Regions from separate parts of the Dysosmobacter sp. Phy genome, predicted to be linked through region 2. Evidence: riboswitches for the same ligand, from Rfam matches in the RefSeq annotation. Region 2 holds a riboswitch; the other holds the start of a gene.
The links. A riboswitch is a leader RNA that binds a small molecule or an ion and turns the genes downstream of it on or off. The one in region 2 is predicted to bind thiamine pyrophosphate.
Positions count from the first base shown of each region.

Region 1: another riboswitch for thiamine pyrophosphate. It lies ahead of thiW (energy coupling factor transporter S component ThiW); the one in region 2 lies ahead of ACVDHE_RS10695 (energy-coupled thiamine transporter ThiT).

Region 1 covers NZ_CM136997.1:1,214,026-1,216,953, reverse strand. Annotated here, with positions in the region: gene thiD (bifunctional hydroxymethylpyrimidine kinase/phosphomethylpyrimidine kinase) at 1-117, opposite strand, end outside; gene thiE (thiamine phosphate synthase) at 289-933, opposite strand; TPP riboswitch at 1,212-1,311, shown strand; gene thiW (energy coupling factor transporter S component ThiW) at 1,618-2,136, shown strand; gene thiM (hydroxyethylthiazole kinase) at 2,165-2,928, shown strand, end outside.
Region 2 covers NZ_CM136997.1:2,174,907-2,177,834, forward strand. Annotated here, with positions in the region: gene ACVDHE_RS10685 (hypothetical protein) at 1-129, shown strand, start outside; gene ACVDHE_RS10690 (magnesium transporter CorA family protein) at 151-993, shown strand; TPP riboswitch at 1,045-1,151, shown strand; gene ACVDHE_RS10695 (energy-coupled thiamine transporter ThiT) at 1,257-1,922, shown strand; gene ACVDHE_RS10700 (FeoB-associated Cys-rich membrane protein) at 1,995-2,111, opposite strand; gene feoB (ferrous iron transport protein B) at 2,124-2,928, opposite strand, start outside.

The DNA of each region.
Region 1 (2,928 bases), 960 kb from region 2:
GAGGGCCGTGACGGCGCTCATGGCGTATACGCCGTTGGCCGTCATGGTCTTGATGTCTGCCTGGATCCCGGCGCCTCCGCTGGAATCGCTTCCAGCAATGGTCAATGCTGTTTTCATATTCGTTTCTCCTTTCTTTTCAACAGCACAGTTTTATAAGGCGATACAAGGTGGTGCCCCCAATGTACCGCGCGTCGGAAATTTCCCTTCCCTCGGCCGCGGAACGCTCCGCCGGACGGGAAATTTCCTCCTTCTCCGGCGAAAGCGATCTTTCGCCGGGTTGGGACAACTTCAGTTCCGGGCCATCTCCTCGGACAAGGCCAGCAGCTCCCTGGCCGCGGCCTTCACATCGCTCTGGGCGAACAGGGCGGAGACCACCGCCACGCCCGCAAGGCCGCAGCCGGAGAGCTGGGGCAGGTTCTCCCGGGTGATGCCGCCGATGGCCACCGCCGGGATCTCCACCGCCGCCGTGACAGCGTGGATCGTCTCCCGGGTGATGGGCTTGGCGTCGGTCTTGGTGCCGGTGACGAAGGCCGCGCCCACGCCCAAATAGTCGGCTCCCGCCGCCTGGGCCGCCAGGGCCTCGGTCACATTGTGGGCGGAGACGCCCACGATCTTGTCCGGCCCCAGGACCTCCCGGGCCCGGCCGGCGGCCAGGTCCTCCTGGCCCACGTGGACGCCGTCGGCGTCCGCCGCCAGGGCGATGTCCACATCGTCGTTGATGATGCTGACGGCGCCCTTCTCCCGGCACAGCGCCACAAAGCGCTTCGCCTCCTTCAAAAAGGCGTCGTGGTCCAGGTGCTTTTCCCGCAGCTGCACGATGCCCGCGCCGCCGTCGATGGCGGCGGCGATCTGGTCCATGAGGGCGTCCTCGTCCGCCGCCCAGGCCCGGTCGGTGACGGCATACAGCCGCAGCTGGCTTCCGTTGAGTTTCATATGGCTCCTCCTTATGACGCAAAAAACCGCGGACACACCAAAATCGGTCGTCCGCGGCGATACGCCCCATGATTTCCCTACGTTGGCATGATCCAAATCAGGTCAGGTCGGGACCTTGGCGGTCCCCTCTCAGCCCGGCGATACGGACTCCCCTTTGTTTACTTATTGTTTAATATACGCCTCTTTTTTCCACATTGCAAGGGCAGTCCGTGGATTTTTTCACGCTCTTTTTGCCGCCGCCCTTGACAAGCCCGGTTGGCGGTGCCATAATAGGCCTCGTAAAAACACAGGGGAGCCATTCGGCTGAGAGGAAGCGACCGCTTCGACCCTCCACCTGATGTGGGTAATGCCACCGTAGGAAGTCATCATCCGAGCTGACGCGGCGGGCGGCCCAGGTGGGTCCCCCGCCGTTTTTCCACTCTTTTGAGAAAGGAGCGTGGAGAGAAAACCGTTTTCCGGCGCCCCGGGCCATCCGGGAGCGGGCCGAGGGGGAGCGCCCTGGGTCCGGGCCGGCCAAGCAGCGATGGGAAGCCGTGTTCCGGCGTGAGAGGAGGCCAGTGAGCCTCGACCGCATTTCTCCGCAGGCGGAGGTGTATCCGCCTGTGCCTTGCCCTGCAAGGAGGAGACGCTGCCTTGGATCGCCGTTTTCTCCCTGCCATTCTTTCATCAAAGGAGTTTTTTGTCATGAGAAGCATTTCCACCAAGAAGCTGGCCCTGGCCGGCGTGCTGTGCGCCGTGGCCGTCGTGGGGAGCCTGTTCTCCTTCCCCGTCTTTTCCAGCAAGTGCGCCCCGGTGCAGCACATGGTGAACGTCCTGTGCGCCGTGTTCCTGGGTCCCTGGTACGGCGTGGCCGTGGCCTTCGTGGCCAGCCTCCTGCGCAACCTTCTGGGCCTGGGGTCCCTGCTGGCCTTCCCGGGCAGCATGTGCGGCGCGCTGCTGTGCGGCCTGGTGTACTGGAAGTCCAAGAACCTGCTGGGCACCCTGTGCGCCGAGGTGTTCGGCACCGGCATCATCGGCGGCCTGCTGTCCTACCCCATCGCCATCGCCTTCATGGGCGTGGTGGCCGGCTCCATCGGCTACACCGCCTATGTGGTGCCCTTCCTGGTGTCCACCGTGGGCGGGTCCATCATCGCCGGCGTGCTGGTGACCGCCCTGAAGAAGAGCGGCGCCCTGCACTCCATGCAGGCCACCCTGAGCCGCTGAGGCATTCTCTCCCAAGGAGCGTGTATCCATGATCGATTTCACCCGGCTGGAGGAGGTCCGGCAGCGCCGTCCCCTCATCCACTGCGTCAGCAACATCGTCACCGCGGGCGACTGCGCCAACCTTGCCCTGGCGGTGGGGGCCAGCCCCATGATGGCCCACGCGCCGGAGGAGATGGCGGACATCACCGCCATCTCCGACGCCACGGTGCTCAACACCGGCACGCCGGATGAGATCCGCTTCGAGATCTGCGCCCTGTGCGCCAAGGCGGCAGGCGCCGCTTCCCAGCCGATGGTGCTGGACCCGGTGGGCGTGGGGGCCTCCCCCTGGCGCCTGCGGCGGGTCCGGGAGCTGCTGCACCTCGCCACGCCCTCCATCCTCCGGGTGAACCTGGGGGAGGCCCGGGCCCTGGCCGGGGAGAGCGGCCGGGAGCAGGGGGTGGACAGCCCCGATCCCGCCAGCCGGGACGCCCGCCTGGCCGCGGCGAAAGCCCTGGCCCTCCGCCGCCACACGGCGGTGCTGCTGAGCGGGCCGGAGGACATCGTCACCGACGGCACCGCCGCCTGGTGCCTGCCCGGCGGCAGCGATCTCATGGCCTTTGTCACCGGCACGGGCTGTATGCTCTCGGTGCTGTGCGGCGTGTTCGCCGCTGTGGAGCCGGACCCCGCCAAGGCCGCCGTGCTGGCCTCCGCCTTCTGGAAGGTCTGTTCCCGCCGGGCGGAAGAGGCCGCCGCGGGAAGGGGCCCCGGCACCTTCCGCGCCGCCCTGATGGATGCCGCCGCCAGCCTCACCCC
Region 2 (2,928 bases):
GGCTCCCTGCTGGCGCTGATAGGCGTGATCGCGGGCCTGGTGGGCATCGTCTGGTTCCTGGCCGCCCTCTGGCGCAGCCGGAAGCTCTTTGAGGCCCTGCCGCCTCCCGGCGGCGCGGCTATGGACTGACGACGGGAAGGAAGCGATCGGATGGAGACGGTGCTGCCTCTGGCGCGGCTGGAGGAGATGCAGGCGTACATGGACCCGCGGGTCCTGCGCCATATCCACGAGGGACAGAGTGAGGCCTTCGAGGGGTTCGAGGGCTTCGACCTGATCGCCTTCGACTGGTACGACGTCCGCAGCGACCGGACGGAGGACGCCCGGTTCCTGCTGTATCTGGACCGGGAGCGCCTCCTGTGCTTCTGCGGGGAGGAGCGGGGCCTGACCCGGGCCCGGGAGATCTTCGCCGCTTTGGAGGAGGAGCCGCTCTCCCGGGAGCAGCTGCTCCACCGCTTCTTCGTCCGGCTGCTGATGGGGGACATGGACCACCTGGACGCCCTGGAGGGGGAGATCGCCGACGGCGAGGACGCCGTCCTGGCCCGGCCCGACGGAGACTGCCTGGCGCAGATCGCCGCCTGGCGGCGGGAGCTGCTGCGGCTGCGGCGGTACTATGAGCAGCTGGACTCCATCTTCCGGGAGTTGGCGGACAATGAAAACAGCCTGCTGAGCCAGGAGACCGCCCGCCGCTTTTCCAACCTTGGCAACCGGACGGAGCGGTATCTTAATACCGTCCAGGACCTGCGGGAGTCCGTGTCCCACCTGCGGGAGGCCTACCAGTCCCAGCTGTCCATCCGGCAGAACGACCTGATGAAGGTGTTCACGGTGGTGACGGCGGTGTTCCTGCCCCTGACCCTTCTGACCGGCTGGTACGGCATGAACTTCGCCGCCATGCCGGAGCTGCGGTGGCGCTACGGCTACCCGGCGGTGATCGGCCTGAGCGCGGTCATCGTGGGGGCGCTGCTGTGGTGGTTCAAGCGGAAAAAGTGGCTGTGAGGCCTTGCAAAGCTGGTCGAAACGTGGTAGGATGAGCCCATCAAGTTCATAGATTGTGGACCGGGGAGCTTGTTGCAACAGGCTGAGAGGGCGCTGAGAGCGCCGACCCGTGACCTGATGTGGGTAATGCCAACGTAGGGAGCCGTCAATGATCGACGCGCGGGGAGATCTCCGCGTACCAGCGCCTTCCCGGCAGCCCGGGAGGGCGCTTTTTTCATGCCGCCCGCCGGTCCGCGGTCAGATCGACAAGGAGGAAGTTCATCATGCTGCAACTGTTCGTCAATGCCGAGGGCGGCCTCACCACCGCCGGATACGTCCTCAGCGGGGCTTTGATGGCCCTGTTCCTGCTGGCGGGCCTGGCCCTGTCCGGCGGGAAGGAGACCCGGGGTATGAGCGCCCGGCACCTGGCCTACTGCGCCATGGCGGTGGCCCTGGCCTATGTCACGTCCTTCATCAAGCCCTTCGCCGAGATGCCCTACGGCGGGTCCGTAACCCTGCTGAGCATGCTGTTCATCGTGCTGATCGGCTACTGGTACGGCGTCCGCACCGGCGTGCTGGTGGGCCTTGCCTACGGTGTGCTGCAATTTTTGCAGGAGCCCTACTTCCTGACGCTGTTCCAGGTCTGCTGCGACTATGTGTTCGCCTTTGCCGCCCTGGGCCTTTCCGGCCTGTTCCGGGGAAAGAAAAACGGCCTGGTGATCGGCTACATCGCGGCGGTGCTGGCCCGGGGCTTTTTCCACTCCCTGGGCGGATACCTCTACTGGATGGACTACATGCCGGAGAATTTCCCCCAGTCCCTGAAGGCGGTGTATCCCATCGTCTACAATTACAGCTACCTGCTGGCGGAGGGGATCATCACGGTCATCGTGCTGAAGGTGCCCGCAGTCAGCAAAGCCCTGGAGCGGGTGAGCCGCAGCGCGGTGCGGTAAGCGCTGCCCCCGCCGGTTCCCTCTCACAGAAAAACAGGCCGCCCCGTCGGGGCGGCCTGTTTTGACGCCGATCTATTTTTTGCAGCCCCGGCAGTGGGCGCAGTCCCCGCCGCAGCCGGGATGCCGGCGGCAGGACCGCAGGGCGAAGAACAGCCACACGCCCAGGGCCAGAAGGATCAGAAGTTCCATCGGGTTCCCTCCTTACAGGATCAGCAGCGCCAGCCGGTATACGATGAAGGCCACCGCCCAGGCGATCACGCACTGGCTCAGGGCCACGCCCGCGGCCTTCCAGCCGGAGCGCAGCTCCCGCCGCACCGCGCTGATGGCGGCGACGCAGGGGGTGTACAGCAGCGTGAAGGCCAAAAAGCCCGCGGCGGCCGCCGGAGTGAACAGCGTCCCCAGGGCGGCGGCGCCCACATCTGTGCCGGAGCCGGTGAGGATGCCCAGGGTGGAGATGACGGACTCCTTGGCGATGAAGCCGGTGATGAGGGCCGTGGACACCCGCCAGTCCCCGAAGCCCAGGGGCGTGAACACCGGCGCCAGGACGGCGCCCACCGTGGCCAGCAGGCTCTGGGCGCTGTCGGCCACCAGGTTCAGCCGGGTGTCGAAGGTCTGGAGGAACCAGACGATGATGGTGGCCACAAAGATGATGGTGAAGGCCCGGGTCAGGAAGTCCTTGGCCTTGTCCCAGCACAGCTGTCCCACGCTTTTGAGGGAGGGGAAGCGGTAGTTGGGCAGCTCCATGACGAAGGGCACCGGGTTTCCCTTAAAGGCGGTGGCGCCCAGGACCTTGGCGGCGATGATGCCCACCAGGATGCCCAGCAGGTACAGACCGATCATCACCAGAGCGGCGTACCGGGGAAAGAAGGCGGCGGTGAACACTCCGTAAATGGGGATCTTGGCCGAGCAGCTCATGAAGGGGGTCAGGAGAATGGTCATCCGCCGGTCCCGCTCCGAGGCCAGGGTCCGGGTGGACATGATGGCGGGCACGGAGCAGCCGAAGCCG